Regions from separate parts of the Sphingomonas mangrovi genome, predicted to be linked through region 2. Evidence: riboswitches for the same ligand, from Rfam matches in the RefSeq annotation. Region 2 holds a riboswitch; the other holds the start of a gene.
The links. Region 2 has a riboswitch for glycine ahead of gcvT (glycine cleavage system aminomethyltransferase GcvT). Riboswitches for the same ligand answer to the same signal wherever they lie in the genome.
Positions count from the first base shown of each region.

Region 1 (9,016 bases), on a different contig from region 2:
TCGACCTGCGCGGCGAGCTGCCGCTGAGCGATGCGGTGCGCCTGTTCGCGCGCGTCGAGAACCTGTTCGACGAGGACTATGCCACCGCCAACCGCTACAACACGCTGGGCCGCAGCGTGTATGCGGGGTTCCGCGGGCGCTTCTGAGGAGACGCGAGATGACGCAAGTTGCTTCGGTGCGGAGCGCCTCGACGCTGTGGATCATGCTGCTGACGCTGGCGAGTGTCGCGACCACGCTGGCGCTGAAATGCGCGACGCCGTTTCCCGCTCTCGCAGCCCTCGCCGCGGTGCACATGCGCCGCAGCGACGGCATCGCGCTGATGCTCGTCGCCTGGGGGGCGAGCCAGCTCGTCGGCTTCTGCCTGCTCGACTATCCGACCACCGCCAACACCTTCGGCTGGGGGGCGGCGATGGGTGCCGCCGCGGTGGCGGGAGCAGTCGCGGCGCACGCTGCTGCCGCACGCCTCCGCAGCGGGCTGCTGGTGTCGCTGGCGGCGAGCTATGTCGCGGCGTTCGTGGTGTTCAAGGTCGTAACTCTGCTCGCCTCGCTGGGGCTGCACGGTGGCGGCGGGGCGTTCGCAGCCGACGTGCTGGTGCGCCAGTTCGCCCGCAACGCCGCGATCCTGGTCGGGCTGCTCGGGATCTATCAGCTGCTCACCGCGGCCGGCGTCCCTGCCGTCCAGTGCGAGCGCGTGCCGGCATGATGCTGAAACCGGTCGCGGACGGGCCCGCGGTGGTGGCGTGTAATACCTGCCGCTTCTCCGCCGACGCGCGCGAGGACGATGAGGGGCGGCGCGGCGGCGCGCGGCTGGTCGAGGCGCTGCGCAGCGTCCAGGCGAGCGATCCCGCCTATGCCGAAGTCGCGGTGCAGGAGATGCCGTGCCTGTTCGCCTGCACCGACTTCTGCACCATCCACCTCCGTGCGCCCGGCAAGGTCGGCTACGTTCTCGGCCGCTTCACGCCCGACGAGGAGGCGGCGCGGGCGATCCTCGACTACGCCCGGCTCTATGCCGAGAGCGAAGCGGGGCAGGTGCCGTTCCGCCAGTGGCCGGCGGGGGTGAAGGGGCATTTCCTCACCCGCACGCCGCCGGCGGGCTACGTCGTCGAATGAGCGGGTTCGCATCGCCCCACGCCTTCGAGCAGGCGCTCCACGGCCTTCGCGCGCCGGACGATGCGGCGCGCGAAGCGGCGGCGGCGCGCCAGGCGGTGCTCACCAAGCCGCCGGGTTCCCTCGGCCGGCTGGAAGAGATCGCGCTGTTCTTCGCCGCTTGGCAGGGGCGCGAGCGGCCGCGGATCGAGCGCGGACGTGCGGTGGTCTTCGCCGGCAACCACGGTGTGGCGGCGCGGGGGGTGAGTGCGTTCCCGCCCGCGGTCACCGCGCAGATGGTCGCCAATTTCGAAGCGGGAGGGGCTGCGATCAACGCGCTCGCCGGCGCGGCGGGGCTCCAATTGCGGGTGGTGCCGCTCGATCTCGACCGGCCGACCGACGACTTCACCGAAGCGCCGGCAATGACCGCCGACGAATGCCTTGCCGCGCTCAACGCGGGCGCGGCGGTGGTCGAGCCGGGGCTGGACCTGCTGGTGCTGGGCGAGATGGGGATCGCCAATTCGACCGCTGCCGCCGCGCTCAGCGCCGCGAGCTTCGGCGGCGGCGCGGCCGAATGGGTTGGGCCGGGGACGGGGGTCCACGGCAGTGCGCTGGCGGCCAAGGGCGCGGTGGTCGACGCCGCGGTCGCGCGCCATCTTCCGGAGGCCGTCGGCGCGTTCAAGACGCTGCGCCGGCTGGGCGGACGCGAGATCGTCGCGATCGCCGGCGCGGTGGTGGCCGCGCGGCAGGCGGGCGTACCGGTGCTGCTCGACGGCTTCATCTGCTGTTCGGCGGTGGCGCCGCTTGCCGTCGCCAACCCGGACATCGTCGCCCACTGCCTCGCTGGTCATCGCTCAGCCGAGCCGGGGCATGCGCGGCTGCTCGACCGGCTCGGGCTCGCGCCCATCCTGTCGCTCGACATGCGGCTTGGCGAGGGGAGTGGGGCGGCGGTTGCGGCCGGCGTGATCCGCGCCGCGCTCGCAGCACACGACCAGATGGCTACCTTCGCCGAGGCGGGCGTAGCGGAGGCGTGACGCCGCCGATCGATCTCCACCTGATGCGGCATGGCGAGCCCAAACTCGCCGGCCGTCTGCTCGGTCATACCGACTGCGCGGTGCTGCCGGCCGGGATCGCCGCCTGCCGCGCGGCCGCCGCGGGGGTGAAGGTCGACCGAGTCGTTACCTCCGACCTGCGCCGGGCGGCGGATTGCGGCGTGGCGATCGCCACCGACCTCTCCGTGCCGTTGCACGTCGACGCGCGCTGGCGCGAACTGGACTTCGGCCAATGGGATGGGCTCGCGACGGCGGACGTCGACGCAGCCGCGCTGGGTCGCTTCTGGGACGACCCCGATGCGGCACCGCCGCCGGCGGGCGAACGCTGGTCGGCGCTGCTCGCGCGCGTTGCCGGAGCACTGGACGCGATCGACGGACCGACGCTCGTCGTCAGCCACGCCGGGGCGATTCGCGCCGCGCTGGTCGCGGCGTGCGGCTTCGATCGGCGGCAGGGCTGGGCGTTCGATCTGCCCTATGGATCGGTGCTGTCGCTGCGGTTGTGGCGCGGCGATGCCCCCGCCGCGCAGATTACGGGACTGCGCGCGTGAAGCGGCTGCTGCTCGCGATCGGCTTTCTCACCCGGCTGCCGGTGCCGCGCGTCGGCGGCGATGCGGGCGACTTCGCCGCGGCGATCCGCTGCTATCCGCTCGTCGGGATGATCGTCGGTCTTGCGGTGGCCGGTGCCGGTTGGCTCGGCGCGCTGGTCGATCCCTGGGTCGGCGCGCTGGCGGCGCTCGGCTGCTGGGTGGCGATCACCGGCGCCCTGCACCTCGACGGGCTCTGCGATCTCGCCGACGGCATCGGCGCGGCGCATGGCGACCGCAGCCGGCTGCTCGCGGTGATGGCCGACCCGCATGTCGGCAGCTTCGGTGTGGTCGCGATCGGGCTGCAACTGCTCGCCAAGCTGCTGCTGCTGCACGCCGTCGGGGGCCAGTGGCTCGCGCTGGTGCTGGTGCCGTTCGCGGCGCGGATCGGCCCGCTCGGCTGGGCGCGCTGGCTGCCGCCGCTCAAGCCGGGGCTGGGCGCGAGCGTCGCGGCGGCCGTGCGGCCGCGCGACCTGTGGGGCTGGGCGCTGATGCTGGCGGGAGCATGCGTGGGCGTGCCGGCGCTGCTCGCCGCGCCGCTGCTGATCGCCGGCGTCGCGTGGTGGCTGCATCGCCGGCTGGGCGGCGTCACCGGCGATGCGCACGGCGCCGGGATCGAGCTGGTCGAAACCGGGCTGCTGCTGGCGCTAGCCGCGATCGGCCAGGGCTGACAGCGCAACCAGCGCGTCGATGTCGACGTAGCGCTCGAGCTCTGCGGCGATCGCGTCGAGCGCGGCGTCGACCGAGGCGCGATGGTCGGGGCCGCTTGCCGCCACCCCCAGCCGTGCCAGCCACGCCCGCCGCTGCCCCGCCGCGCCGAGCAGCCCGTGGACGTAGCTCCCCGTCACCAGCCCGTCGGCGCTGGTCGCCCCCTCGCTGCGCCCGTCGTCGAAGCGGGCAACCGGCCGCGCGGTGTCCGGCCCCGTCGTCCGGCCGAGGTGCATCTCGTACCCTTCGAAGCCCGCGCCGTGGGCGTTGCCGCGCACCTCGACCAGCGCCTTGTCGCCGCCGAGCACCGTCGCCACGTCGAGCAGCCCGAGCCCGGCGACCGTCTCCGCCGGCCCCTCGATCCCGTCGGGATCGGCGATGCTGCGGCCGAGCATCTGGTAGCCGCCGCACAGCCCCAGCACCGGCCGTCCGCGGCGATGATGGGCGAGGATGTCGATGTCCCACCCTTGCGCCCGCACGAACTTCAGGTCGGCGATCGTCGCCTTCGAGCCGGCGAGGACGATCCACTCCGCCTCCGCCGGGATCGGCGTGCCCGGCGGCACCATCACCAGCTCGATGCCGGATTCGAGCCGCAGCGGATCGAGATCGTCGAAGTTGGCGATGTGCGCGGTGATCGGGCAGGCCACCACGACGCGCCCGTCGACCCGCGCCTCGCGCCGCTGAAGCGCGACCGCATCCTCGCTCGGCAGCCGGCCCGCATCGGCGAGCCACGGCACCACCCCGAACCCGCGCCAGCCGGTGCGGTCCTCGATCGCGCGATAGCCGTCGGCGAACAGCGCGGGATCGCCGCGGAACTTGTTGACGAGGAAGCCGTGGATGGTGGCGGCGTCGGCGGGGTCGATCACCGCACGCGTGCCGACCAGCGACGCGATCACCCCGCCGCGATCGATGTCGCCGACCAGCACCACCGGCACGCCCGCGGCGCGCGCGAAGCCCATGTTGGCGATGTCGCCCGATCGCAGGTTGATTTCGGCGGGCGAGCCGGCACCCTCGACCACGACGATGTCGGCCTCATCGAATAGCCGGCGGTAGCTCGCCAGCACCTCGTCGAGCAGCCCCTCGCGCCCCTGTCGCCATTGCGCCGCCTTGAGGATCCCGCGTACCTGGCCGCGCACCACCAGTTGCGAGGTGCGGTCGCCCTGCGGCTTCAACAGCACCGGGTTCATGTCGACGCTGGCGGGAACGCGCGCCGCCAGCGCCTGCGTCGCCTGGGCGCGGCCGATCTCGCCGCCGTCGGGCGTGACCGCGGCGTTGTTCGACATGTTCTGCGGCTTGAACGGGCGCACGCGCAGGCCGCGGTTGGCGAGCGCACGGCACAGGCCCGCGACCAGCACCGACTTGCCGACGTCCGAGCCGGTGCCCTGCAACATTATCGCGCCCATGCGACGGCTCCCGCGATCAGCCAGAGGAGGAGGCACGCGCGGCGATAGACGCGCAGCGCGCGGGCGACGTCGCGCGCATCCGGATCGGCGAAGCTGCCGCCGATCCACGGCTTGGCCGCGACGACGCCGTCATAGGCGATCGGCCCCGCCAGCCGCACGCGCAGCGCGCCCGCCATCGCCGCTTCGGTCCAGCCGGCGTTGGGGGAGGCGTGGCGGTGCGCGTCGCGCAGCATCGTCCGCCAGCCGCGCCCGCCGGCAAGGCAGAGGATCGCGCCACCCAGCCGGGCGGGCGCGAGGTTGGCGAAATCGTCGATCCGCGCCGCGGCCCAGCCGAACGCGCGCCAGCGCGGCTCGCGGTGGCCGATCAGGCTGTCGGCGGTGTTGATCGCCTTGTACGCCCACAGCCCCGGCAGCCCGAGCAGCAGCAGCCAGAACAGCGGCGCCGCGATGCCGTCGCAGAAGCTCTCCGCCAGGCTCTCGATCCCGGCGCGGGCGACGCCGGCCTCGTCGAGCTTCGCGGTGTCGCGGCCGACGATCCGGCCGACTGCGGTGCGCGCCGCGGGAAGGTTCCCCGCCACCAGCGCCGCGGCGACGGGGCGGACGTGATCGTCGAGGCTGCGCTGCGCCAGCCCTGGCGCGGCGAGCAGCGCGACGCCGATCCAGCCGGCCTCGCCGAGCAGCGCGCGGACACCTGCCTCGGCACACCACGCGCCGCCGGCGGCTACGCCGATCAGTAAGGCGACCGTCGCTACCCCGGCAACCCGGCGTGCGCGCTCCGATCGGCCGGGCCGGTTCCAACGCACCTCGCACGCCGCAATCAGCCGCGCGAAGCCGCCGACCGGGTGGCCGACGCGCGCGTACAGGCGGTCGGGCCAGCCGATCGCCGCCTCGGTCGCGAGCGCGAGCAGGGCGATGGGCTCAGCGATCGGACAGCGCCCGATCGAGCCGGTCGAGCGCCGCCGCATTTGCCGGCACGCCGAGGCGCAACCAACGCGGGGCATAGTCGAACGGGCGGGTGAGGATGCCATGCCGGGCAAGCATGGCGAACAGGATGCCGGCGTCGGCTGTCTCGATCAGGCGGAACAGCGGGCAAGCGCCCAACGGGGTCAGCCCATGCGCGCGCAGCACCCGATCGAGTGCTGCGCAGCGCCCAGCAAGGTCGCGGCGGGCTGCTTCGATCCACGCGGCATCGCGATAGGCGGCGGTGCCGATTGCGAGTGCGGCCGCCGATACCGGCCAACTGCCGAGCCGATCGCGCAGCGTTGCAACGAGATCGGGCGCGCCGCATGCGAAGCCCAGCCGGACGCCGGCCAGCCCGAAGAACTTGCCGAACGAGCGGAACACCAGCACGCGATCCCCGGTCGTCAGATGCGGCAGGAGGCTGGCGTCCGGGACGCTGTCTGCGAAGGCTTCATCGACCACCAGCACGCCGCCGCGCTCGCCCAGGCGCCGCGCGATCGCCAGCAACCGCTCGGGCGCGAGCAGCCGGCCGTCGGGGTTGTTCGGGTTGGCGAGCAGCAACGTGCCGTCGGCCACTGTGTCGATCGCTTCGGCTGGGATCGCGGCGGCACCCGGCAGCGCTTCGCCATGCGTGCGATAGCCGGGCGTGACGACGCGCACCGGCGCCGGCAGGCCGAGACCGGCGAGAAGCCGCAGCCCCAGCTCGCTCCCGGGCAGCGCGGTGATCGCGACGGTTTCCGCGCCGAACGCCTGGGCGGCTGCGGCCTCCAGCGCCGCGCGCGCCGCTGCTGAGGGGAGCGCGCGCAAGTCGATGTCCGGCATCGCCGCCGGCTCCCACGCGACCGGGTTGATCCCCGTCGACAGGTCGAGCCAGGGGCGCGGCGCGTCGGGGAAGCAGCGCGCCGCCTCGTCGAGATCGCCGCCGTGGACCATCAGTGCGCGCAATGCCAAAGCCTCGACTTCCTCCGTGCCGGCGTCCATCGGCATTGTGGGCGCAACAGGCAAGGGGCATCGTCATGAGCATCGAACCGCACCGCACGATGCTCGTGCTGGGCGGCGCCCGATCGGGCAAGAGCCGCTACGCGCAGGGGTTGGCGGAGACGGCGGGCGGCCGGCTGGTATTCGTCGCGACGGCGCAGGCGTTCGATGCCGAGATGGCCGACCGCATCCGTCGGCACCGGGAGGATCGCGACGCGCGCTGGACCACGGTGGAGGCGCCGCTCGATCTCGCCGGCGCGATCGCGGCGGCCGATGGCGCGGATGCGGTGCTGCTGGTCGACTGCCTGACCTTGTGGGCGTCGAACCTGCTGCTCGGCGAGGAGGATGCCGAGGCACACATTGCGGCCCTGCTGGAGGCGCTCCGCACGGCGCGTGCGCGCGTGCTGCTGGTCGCGAACGAGGTTGGGCTGGGGATCGTGCCCGACAACGCGTTGGCGCGGCGCTTTCGCGATCTCGCCGGCACGATCAACCAGCGGGTCGCCGCCGCGGTCGGCGGCGTCCACATGACGGTCGCGGGGCTGCCGATCGTCGTCAAGTGACGCAGCGCTTGACACTCGGCCGGCGGCGGCAGAAGCGTGGAGGCGACGACACGGGAGAGATCGGGCGGCAGCCTGGCGCCGAAGGAGCAACCGCCCCGGAAACTCTCAGGCAGAAGGACCGGTCGTCATCAACATCTGGAGAGAGACGCGAACGCGTCCGCCGACGGGATAGCATTCTCAGGCAGGAGGGACAGAGGGGCACGCAGCCGCCATCGGGCGGGGAGTGGATATGCCTGAACCTTCTGCCGAATCCCGCGCCGACGCGCGCCGTGCGATCAGCGTCACCGAATTGTTCACCATCGGCATCGGTCCGTCGAGTTCGCACACCGTCGGACCGATGCGCGCCGCGCACGCCTTTGCCGAGGCCGCGCTCGACGCGATCCAGCCGGTGCGCGTCCGCTGCGAGCTGTTCGGCTCGCTGTCGCTGACCGGGCGCGGCCATGCCACCGACACTGCAGTCATCCTTGGGCTTGCCGGGCATCTGCCCGACGCGGTCGACCCCGACGCAATCCCCGCGATTCTCGCCAGCGTCCGCGATGAAGGCAGGCTTCCGCTGGGCGGGCGGGTGCCGATCGACTTCGCCGCCGAGGACATCGTCTTCTCGCACGAGTTCCTCCCCGGCCATCCCAATGCGGTGCGCTTCACCGCCGCCGACGCGCAGGGCGAGGAAGTCTCGCGCACCTATTTCTCGATCGGCGGCGGGGTGGTCGTGGAGGCCGGGGCTGCGCTGCACATCGCCAACGCCGCGGTGACGCACCCGTTCGATTCGGGCGCCGAGCTGCTGGAGATCGGCGAGGCGACTGGCCTGTCGATCGGCGCGATCGTCCGCCGCAACGAAGGCGCCTGGCGCAGCGAGGGCGAAACCGACGCGTTCCTCGATGCGGTGCGCGATGCGATGCTCGCCTCGATCGAGCGCGGCTGCGCGGCCGAGGGCATTCTGCCGGGTGGGCTCAACGTCCGCCGCCGCGCCAAGGCGCTGCACGCGACGCTGCTCGCCCGCAAGGATCGCGCCGGCCCCGCATCGGTCATGGAATGGATCAGCCTGTGGGCGCTCGCGGTTAACGAGGAGAATGCCGCCGGCGGCCGTGTCGTCACCGCGCCCACCAACGGCGCGGCAGGCGTGATCCCGGCGGTGCTGAAATACTATGAGAGCTTCGTCGAGGGCGCGTCGCCGGAAGGATCGCGCATGCTGCTCGCGACCGCGGCGGCGATCGGTTTCCTCTACAAGAAGCGCGCCTCGATCTCGGCGGCCGAGATGGGCTGCCAGGGGGAGGTCGGCGTCGCCTGTTCGATGGCCGCGGCCGGGCTCGCCGCGGTGCTGGGCGGCACCAACCAGCAGATCGAGAATGCGGCCGAGATCGGCATGGAGCACAATTTGGGCCTCACCTGTGATCCGATCGGCGGACTGGTGCAGGTGCCGTGCATCGAGCGCAACACGATGGGTGCGGTGAAGGCGGTCAACGCCGCGCATCTGGCGCTGCACGGCGACGGCAGCCACGTCGTGCCGCTCGACGCGGTGATCGAGACGATGCGCCAGACCGGCGACCACATGCGCTCCGAGTACAAGGAAACCAGCCTCGGCGGTCTGGCGGTCAACGTCGTCGCCTGCTGAGCGGCTTGCCGCGAGCGGCGTTCCGGGCCATTCGGCGGCGATGAAGATCCGTGCCGACCAGCTGCTCGTCGAC
Region 1 covers NZ_JBIUCZ010000027.1:30,931-39,946, forward strand. Annotated here, with positions in the region: gene ACBY01_RS12865 (TonB-dependent receptor plug domain-containing protein) at 1-146, shown strand, start outside; gene ACBY01_RS12870 (hypothetical protein) at 158-703, shown strand; gene ACBY01_RS12875 (DUF1636 domain-containing protein) at 703-1,110, shown strand; gene cobT (nicotinate-nucleotide--dimethylbenzimidazole phosphoribosyltransferase) at 1,107-2,120, shown strand; gene ACBY01_RS12885 (histidine phosphatase family protein) at 2,144-2,686, shown strand; gene cobS (adenosylcobinamide-GDP ribazoletransferase) at 2,683-3,393, shown strand; gene ACBY01_RS12895 (cobyric acid synthase) at 3,370-4,833, opposite strand; gene cbiB (adenosylcobinamide-phosphate synthase CbiB) at 4,821-5,798, opposite strand; gene ACBY01_RS12905 (aminotransferase class I/II-fold pyridoxal phosphate-dependent enzyme) at 5,752-6,774, opposite strand; gene cobU (bifunctional adenosylcobinamide kinase/adenosylcobinamide-phosphate guanylyltransferase) at 6,810-7,331, shown strand; glycine riboswitch at 7,372-7,462, shown strand; gene ACBY01_RS12915 (L-serine ammonia-lyase) at 7,561-8,943, shown strand; gene ACBY01_RS12920 (TlyA family RNA methyltransferase) at 8,984-9,016, shown strand, end outside.
Region 1: another riboswitch for glycine. It lies ahead of ACBY01_RS12915 (L-serine ammonia-lyase); the one in region 2 lies ahead of gcvT (glycine cleavage system aminomethyltransferase GcvT).

Region 2 (9,016 bases):
TCCAGCCCGCGGTCCTGCGCCTCGACCGGCACCGACTTGGGCACGCCGTGGGCGGAGAACACGACCGGCACGCCCTCGGGCACTTGGTCGAGCTCCTCGACGAACACCGCGCCCTTCGCCTTCAGCGTGTCGACGACGAACTTGTTGTGGACGATCTCGTGCCGGACATAAACCGGCGCGCCGTGCTTCTCGATCGCGAGCTCGACGATGCGGATCGCGCGGTCGACTCCGGCGCAGAAGCCGCGCGGGGCGGCGATCAGCAGATCGAGGGCGGGCTTGGCGGTCGACGGGCTGGCGGGATCGGTCATCGCCCCGGCATCTACGCGATTGCTTGCGCGCTTGAAAGGCGGTTCCTATGCTGGCGGCGGTCCGGGTCGGCGCGTCAGCGACGGCCCGTTCGTCGTGAAAGGTGTACCCCCCGTGATCGTCCGAACGCTCGCTGTTTCCGCTGTCGCGCTCCTCGCCCTCGCCGGGTGCAGCCGTAAAGGCGAGATCGACGTGACCCGCGGCGTCGGCATCACCACCGTGCGCTCCGCCTGCCCGGCGACCGGCGTGCCGGCCGGTACCGGCGACATCACGCTGTTCGATCCCGCCGGCAGCCGTCTGGCGAGCGCGATCGACGTCACCGCGACGATCACCAACGTGCGCGCCACCTGCAACGACGCGGGCGACGACATCGTCTCGACGGTCACCTTCGACATCCAGGCGCGCCGTACCCGCACCGACGCCGCGCGCCAGGTCGATCTCCCCTATTTCCTGACGGTGGTCCGCGGCGGGTCGCAGGTGGTGGCCAAGCGGGTCAACCACACCGCGCTGAGCTTCGCCGCGGGGGAGGCGCGCGCGCAGGCGCAGGGCAGCGCCACGGCGGTCGTCCAGCGCTCGGCCGCGACCCTGCCGCAGGAGATCCGCGACCAGATCACCCGCCGCCGCAAGGCCGGCGAGCAGGATGCCGCGACCGATCCGCTGTCGACCCCGGAAGTGCGCCAGGCGGTGCTCAACGCCTCGTTCGAGGCGCTGGTCGGCTTCCAGCTGACCCAGGACCAGCTGCGCTACAACGCCACGCGCTGATTCGACGCGCTTCGCCGCGTGGCCGATTGACTCGGCCAAGCGGCCGAGCCACAGCGAGCGGGTCGATGGCCGGCAACGGCCAAGGGCACGCGCGGGAGAGCGCCGCCGGTCTTCGAGGCCGCATGCGGCCGCCGAAGGAGCAACCGCCCCGGAATCTCTCAGGCAAACGGGACCGCGCGCGTCGACGACACTCTGGAAAGCGCATCGGCACGCCGATGCCACCGAAGGGGTAAGCGCGGACCGCCCGTGCGAAAGCTCTCAGGTTCCGTGACAGAGGGGGCGGCGAGGATGCGGGGAGGCCCGCGCCGTCGTCGTGCCTGACCTGCCGGAGACTGCGGATGAGCGACCTTTCCCCCAACGACGCGACCGACACCGACGGCGTCGAGCCGATCGCCCCCGCGCTGCTGCCGCTCGACGCCTGGCACCGCGCCCAGGGCGGCCGGATGGTGCCCTTCGCCGGCTACGAGATGCCGGTGCAGTACGAAGGCATCATGGCCGAGCATCTGTGGACCCGCGAGCATGCCGGGCTGTTCGATGTCAGCCACATGGGCCAGCTGCTGTTCACGGGCGAAGGCGTGGCGGAGGCGCTGGAAGCGCTGCTGCCGGGCGACCTCCAGGCGCTCGGGCCCAATCGCATGCGCTATTCGCTGCTGCTCGCCGACAACGGCGGCATCCTCGACGACCTGATGGTGACCTGCCTGCCCGAGGCGCACCCGTTCGGTGAGGCGGGCGAGCCGGCCCCGGCGGGCGACGCCTTCTACATGGTCGTCAACGGCGCCACCAAATACGACGACCTCGGCCACCTGCGCGAGGCGCTGGCCGATTCGATCACCATCAACCACCTCGAAGAGCGCGCGCTGCTCGCGCTGCAGGGGCCGGAAGCCGTCGCCACGCTCGCGCGGCTCGTCCCCGGCGTCGACGCCTTGCGCTTCATGACCGCGGGTGCGTTCGAATGGTCCGGCCACGCGCTGTGGATCAGCCGCTCGGGCTACACGGGTGAGGACGGCTGCGAGATCTCGCTGCCCGCCGAGGCCGCCGAGGCGTTCGCCGCCGCGCTGGTTGCCGAGCCGGAGGTCCAGCCGATCGGCCTGGGCGCGCGCGACTCGCTGCGCCTGGAGGCCGGGCTGCCGCTGTACGGCCACGACCTCGACGAAGAGACCACGCCGATCGCCGCCGATCTGGGTTTCGCGCTGTCGAAGCGCCGCCGCGAGCAAGGCGGCTTCCCCGCTGCCGAGCGCATTCTGGCCGAGCGTGCCGAGGGTTCGGCGACCAAGCGCGTCGGCCTGCGCGTCGACGGCCGCCAGCCGGTGCGCGAGGGCGCGACCGTCGTCGACGAGACCGGCGCGACCGTCGGCCGCGTCACCTCGGGCGGCTTCGCGCCGAGCGTCGGCGCGCCGATCGCGATGGCCTACGTGCCCGCCGCGCTTGCGGTCGCCGGCACCGCCGTCACCCTGTCCCAGCGCGGCAAGGCGCATCGCGCCGAAGTCGTGCCCATGCCTTTTGTCCCCCACCGTTACGTCCGCTGAGGAGCGCCGTCGATGAGCCGTTATTTCACCGAAGAACATGAATGGGTCGAGGTCGACGGCGAGGTCGCGACCGTCGGCATCACCGAATATGCCCAGAGCCAGCTGGGCGACATCGTGTTCGTCGAAGTTCCCGAGGAAGGCCGCGCGCTGTCCAAGGGCGACGATGCCGCGGTGGTCGAGTCGGTGAAGGCCGCCTCCGACGTCTACACCCCGGCCTCTGGCACCGTGCTCGAGGGCAACCCCGCGCTCGAGGCGAACCCGGCGCTGGTCAACGAGGATCCGGAAGGCGAGGGCTGGTTCTTCCGCCTGACGCTGTCCGATTCGTCCGAGCTCGACGGGCTGATGGACGCGGACAAGTACGCGGCGTTCGTCGCCAAGCTCTGATCTTTCTCCCGATGCCGCGGGCGCGCTCCGGCTGCGCCCGCGGCTCGAACCCCCGGGCGGGGTGACGCCCCGCGAAGGAACGCCATGCGCTACTTGCCGCTTACGCCCGACGATCGGACTGCGATGCTCGCAGCCGTCGGCGCGCCCTCGATCGACGCGCTGTTCGCCGACGTGCCCGAGGCGGCACGGCTCGACGGGCCGGTGCCCGGCCTGCCCAACCACGCCAGCGAACTCGCGGTCGAGCGCCAGCTCTCCACCCTCGCCGCCAAGAACCTGGCCGCCGGCGCGGCGCCGTTCTTCCTGGGCTGCGGCGCCTATCGCCATCATGTCCCGGCCAGCGTCGACCATCTGATCCAGCGTGGCGAGTATCTCACCGCCTACACGCCCTATCAGCCGGAAATCGCGCAGGGCACGCTGCAGATGCTGTTCGAGTTCCAGACGCAGGTCGCGCAGCTGCTCGGCTGCGACGTGGCGAACGCGTCGATGTACGACGGCTCGACCGCCTGCTGGGAAGCGATCACGATGGCGCGGCGGGTCACCCGCCGCGGCAAGGCGATCCTGTCGTCGGGTCTGCACCCGCACTACGTCTCGGTCGCCAAGACGATGGCGAAGTTCACCGGCGACGTGCTGGAGACCTCCGCGCCCAAGCTCACCGCCGACACCGATGCCGAGGCGCTGATCGCCGCGATCGACGGCGACACCTCGTGCGTGGTGGTTCAGTACCCCGACATCCTCGGCCGCATTCCGGACCTGCGCCCGATCGCCGATGCGGCGCACGCCAACAAGGCGCTGCTGATCGCCGTCGTCACGGAGCCGGTGGCGCTGGGCGCGATCGCCTCGCCAGGCGAGTTGGGTGCCGACATCGTCGTCGGCGAAGGCCAGTCGCTGGGCGTCGGCCTGCAGTTCGGCGGCCCCTACGTCGGCCTGTTCGCCTGCTCGGACAAGCTGGTGCGCCAGATGCCGGGGCGGCTGTGCGGCGAGACCGTGGATGCCGAGGGCAAGCGCGGCTTCGTGCTGACGCTGTCGACCCGCGAGCAGCACATCCGCCGCGAAAAGGCGACGTCGAACATCTGCACCAACTCCGGGCTGTGTGCGCTCGCCTTCTCGATCCACATGACGCTGCTGGGCGAGACGGGCCTGCGTCAGCTTGCGGCGAGCAACCATGCGCGCGCTTCGGCGGCCGCCGACCGGCTGGCGAAGGTGCCGGGCATCGAGCTGGTCAACACCAGCTTCTTCAACGAGTTCACGCTCAAGCTGTCGAAGGAAGCGCGTCCGGTCGTCCGCACGCTGGCCGACAGGGGCGTGCTCGCGGGCGTGTCGCTCGGCCGGCTCTATCCGGGCGAGGCGGAGCTCGCCAACGGTCTGGTGGTGGCGGTGACCGAGACGGTGACTGCGGAAGATATCGAGACGCTCGCGACCGAGCTCGAAGAGGTGCTGGCATGACGATCAACCAGAGCGGCTGGCGCCCCGAGATGGGCGGCGGCGAAGCGGCCGGGCAGGCGACCTTCACCGGCAACCGCGCGCTGATGCTCGAAGAGCCGCTGCTGTTCGAGATCGGCTCGGCCGATACGACCGGCGTCGACTTCGACGAAGCGCCGCAGGCGACGTCGCGGCTCGGCGGCATGGAGCGCAAGGAGCCGATCGGCCTCCCGGGCCTGTCGGAACCGGAGGCGGTGCGCCACTACACGCGCCTCAGCCGTCAGAACTATGCCATCGACCTGGGCCTGTTCCCGCTCGGCTCGTGCACGATGAAGCACAATCCGCGCCTCAACGAGCGCATGGCGCGGCTGCCGGGCTTTGCCGACATCCACCCGCTCCAGCCGATCGACACGGTGCAAGGCGCGCTGGCGCTGATCCACCAGCTCGCGCATTGGCTGGTGACGCTGACCGGCATGGACTCGGTCGCGATGAGCCCCAAGGCGGGCGCGCATGGCGAGCTGTGCGGCATCCTCGCGATCCGCGCGGCGCTGGAAGCGAAGGGCGAGGGCCACCGCAAGGTGATCCTGGTGCCCGAGAGCGCCCACGGCACCAACCCGGCGACGGCGGCCTTTGCGGGCTTCAAGGTCGAGGACATTCCCGCCACCGCCGAAGGGCGCGTCGACCTGGAGGCGCTGAAGGCGCGGCTCGGGCCGGACGTCGCGGGCGTGATGATCACCAACCCGAACACCTGCGGCCTGTTCGAGCGCGACATGCGCGCGATCAGCGACGCGGTCCATGCGGCGGGCGGCTACGTCTATTGCGACGGCGCCAACTTCAACGCGATCGTCGGCCGGGTGCGTCCCGGCGACCTGGGCGTCGATGCGATGCACATCAACCTGCACAAGACCTTCTCCACCCCGCACGGCGGTGGCGGGCCGGGTTCGGGGCCGGTGGTGTTCTCCGCGGCGCTCACGCCCTATGCGCCGCTGCCCTTCGTCGAGAAGGATGGCGATCGCTACGCGCTGGTCGAGGAAGAGACCGCTGGCGAGCATCATGCCGGCAGCTTCGGCCGCATGGTCGCTTTCCACGGCCAGATGGGCATGTTCACCCGTGCGCTGAGCTACATCCTTAGCCACGGCGCCGATGGCCTGAAGCAGGTGTCCGAGGACGCGGTGCTCAACGCCAACTACGTGCTGCGCCAGCTGGAGGACGTGCTCGACGCGCCGTTCGGCGGCAGCGGCCCGTGCATGCACGAGGCGCTGTTCTCCGACGAGGGGCTGGCCGAGGGCTTCACCACGCTCGACGTGGCCAAGGGACTCATCGACGAGGGCTATCACCCGATGACGATGTACTTCCCGCTGGTCGTCCACGGCGCGATGCTGGTCGAGCCGACCGAGACCGAGTCGAAGGCGGCGCTCGACCAGTTCATCGGCGCGCTGCGCTCGGTGGCGGAACGTGCCAAGGCCGGCGACCAGGCGCTGAAGGGCGCGCCGCACTTCGCGCCGCGCCGTCGCCTCGACGAGACCCAGGCCGCCCGCAAGCCGGTGCTGCGCTGGAAGGCGCCGGCCTGATCTTTGTTCCTGCGCCGGCAGGAGCCCCGGATCGCAGGCGATACGCCTGACGGCCCTGGGCTCCCGCTTGCGCCGGAGTGCTGGACGTTGTGCGCAGCGTCCTGCCGCCCGGTCCTTCCCGTGACGTGGGGCTAGCACGAGATTTGCTGTCGACCTCCCGAGCAGGAGGTGGCGTCCCGCAACGGCGGGGAACCGGCCGCGCCGGGGCTACGTTGTTCCGAGCATAGTTCACGCTCCGTTCAACTCGATAGTGCGATCGGTGCGCCAGATTCTTCGGGGAGATTTCCCATGTTTTCGAAGCGCATACGCACCCTCGCGCTCCTCGCCGCGGCCGGTCTGGGCCTCGGCGCCTGCACTTATGGCGACGGCGGATACGGCTATAGCGGCGTCTCGCTCGGCTACGGGTCGGGCGGATATTATGATCCGTACTACGGCAGCAGCTACTACGGCAGCGGGTTCGGGTCGCCGTACTGGGGCTGGTACGACAACTTCTATTATCCGGGCACCGGCTATTACGTCTACGACCGCTATCGCCGTCCGCACCGCTGGACCGACAGCCAGCGCCGCTATTGGGCGCAGCGCCGTCAGGGGTGGCGCGGGCACGATCGCGATCGTCCGCGCAACAACTGGGGCGACTTCCGTCCAGGCGATGGGCGTCCGGGCGACGGGCGTCCGGGAACGCGGCCGTGGCGTCCCGGTGAGGGCCGGCCCGGCGTCCGCCCCGATCGGCCGGGAGAGGGCCGGCCGGGTGTTCGTCCCGGTCGCCCGGGCGGAGAACGGCCCGGCGCGCGTCCGGGGCGCGGGGAATGGCGTCCGGGAGTCCGTCCGGGCCGCCCGGGTGAATGGGTGCCCAGGTCGCGGCCGCAGCAGGAGAACGCCCGTCCGGGCGTCCAGCGCCCGGACCGCCCCAATGGCGGTCAATGGCGCCGACGCGAGGGCAGCCAGGCGACCCCCGGCGCCCGGCCGGGCCGCAGCTGGGGCAACCAGGGTGGCCGACCCGGCCCGCGGTGGGGTGGACAGAGCGGTCGCTCGGGCGGGCCGCGCTCCAGCGGTCGCCGCGGACCGCGCCCGCAGTAAGCCTGCGCCTTGACGGCGACTAGTTCGCCGTCAGGACCCGCCGGAACGGGGCGTCGCTGCCGTCGACGTCCTCGCCCGGCGGCAGGCCGATCAGGTCGCGCAGCAGCGGGTAGACGTCGACGTTGTCGAATGCCGGGATCGTGCGGCCGCGGGCGAACGCGGGTCCGTTGGCGACGAACAGCGCCGCCATCTCCGGCGCCATGTTGTCGAAGCCGTGGTTGCCGCCGCTCTGCGCCGCCTTGGGCGCGGTCGCGAGCACCTGCCACCCGGTCTCGGCGAGGCACAGGATCGCGGGCACGCGCGGGTTGCGGCCGTAGTGAAAGCGCGCCGGGATCTCGCCCTTCCGCCAGCATTGCATGTGGTCGTGGTGGCCGAGCAGCGCCTTCTCCACCGCGGCCGTCTGGCCGGGGAGCGGGGTGAGGCTGGCGTAGGGCCCGGCCTCGACGACATGGTAGCGCGCGGGATCGGCGAGCGTGTCGAGCGCCACGACGCGCGTGCTGCTGGTGGCGGCCATGCCGTGGTCGGCGACGATCACCAGATTGGCCGGCTGGCCGAGCGCGGCGAGCCCGTCGACCAGCGCGCCGACCGAGGCGTCGACCCCGGCGATGGCTTCGTCGACCTGTGGGGACGCGGGGCCGAAGCGGTGGCCGGCGGTGTCAACCGCCTCGAAATAGAGCGTCAGCAACCGCGGGCGGATCGCGGCGGGGCGGCGGAGCCAGTCGAGCACGCCGTTGACGCGCTGGGTCGGGCCGATCGCCTCGTTATACTGCTGCCAGTCCGACGGGCGGGTGCCGCCGCTCAACGCGTGCGGCCATTCCGCGGCGCGCGTGCCGCCGATCGCGACGTTGGATCCCGGCCAGAACTGCGTGGCGGTGCGGATGCCCGCCCGTTCGGCGGCGACCCAGATCGGCTCCGCGCCGTTCCACCATGTCGGGTCGTCGGTCGCCATCGTGAAGACGTCGGCCGGGTCGGCGGGATTCTCCATGCGATTGGCGACGATGCCGTGGCGGTCGGGCCGCACGCCGGTCACGAGCGTCCAGTGGTTGGGAAAGGTCTTCGACGGAAACGACGGGCGCATCGGCCCCGTCACCCCGGTGGCCGCCAGTCGCGAGAGCACCGGCGTCACGCCGCGGCCGAGATAATCGGGGCGGAAGCCGTCGATCGACACCAGGATGGTGACCGGCGCGCGATCCTCGGAGGGCGCGGCGACTGCCGCCGGGGCGGGAGCCGGTGCGAGGGCCGGCGGCGGCGGGGTCTGCGCACAGGCGGTGAGCGCGGCGGCAGCGAGCAACGCGGCGACGAAGCGGGGTTTCGACATGCCCGGCCTCTCGCGCCGTTGCGCGGCAGGATTATGACAGTCGAGGTTTTTCCGGGCGATTTCCGCAGCATGGGGTTTCGTGCCCCTGCGCAGGCAGGGGCCCAGAGCCCAGCGTAACCGGGGCTGCGTATGGGGCCCTGGGCTCCCGCCTGCGCGGGAGCACCGCAGTGCGTGGCAGGGGCGGCTCAGACCATCGGCCACGCCGCTCCCCGTCACACGTTGAAGCGGAACAGCATCACGTCGCCGTCGTGGACGACATATTCCTTACCTTCCTGACGCAGCTTGCCCGATTCGCGCGCGCCGGCTTCGCCCTTGCAGGCGACATAGTCGTCGAACGCGATCGTTTCGGCGCGGATGAAGCCGCGTTCGAAGTCGGTGTGGATCTCGCCGGCCGCCTGCGGGGCCTTGGCGCCCGCCTCGACGGTCCAGGCGCGCGCTTCCTTGGGGCCGACGGTGAAGAAGGTCAGCAGGTTGAGCAGCTTGTAGCCGGCGCGGATGACGCGGGCGAGGCCGGTTTCGGTCAGCCCCAGGTCGCTCAGGAACTCCTGTCGGTCGGCAGGCTCCATCGTCGCGATCTCGGCCTCGATCGCGGCGGAGACGACCACGGCCTGCGCGCCCTCGGCCGCGGCCTTTTCGAACACCGTGGCGGAGAG
Region 2 covers NZ_JBIUCZ010000010.1:28,979-37,994, forward strand. Annotated here, with positions in the region: gene ispH (4-hydroxy-3-methylbut-2-enyl diphosphate reductase) at 1-308, opposite strand, end outside; gene ACBY01_RS06965 (hypothetical protein) at 421-1,068, shown strand; glycine riboswitch at 1,151-1,253, shown strand; gene gcvT (glycine cleavage system aminomethyltransferase GcvT) at 1,407-2,594, shown strand; gene gcvH (glycine cleavage system protein GcvH) at 2,607-2,978, shown strand; gene gcvPA (aminomethyl-transferring glycine dehydrogenase subunit GcvPA) at 3,063-4,421, shown strand; gene gcvPB (aminomethyl-transferring glycine dehydrogenase subunit GcvPB) at 4,418-5,968, shown strand; gene ACBY01_RS06990 (peptidase) at 6,257-7,045, shown strand; gene ACBY01_RS06995 (alkaline phosphatase family protein) at 7,065-8,363, opposite strand; gene ychF (redox-regulated ATPase YchF) at 8,576-9,016, opposite strand, start outside.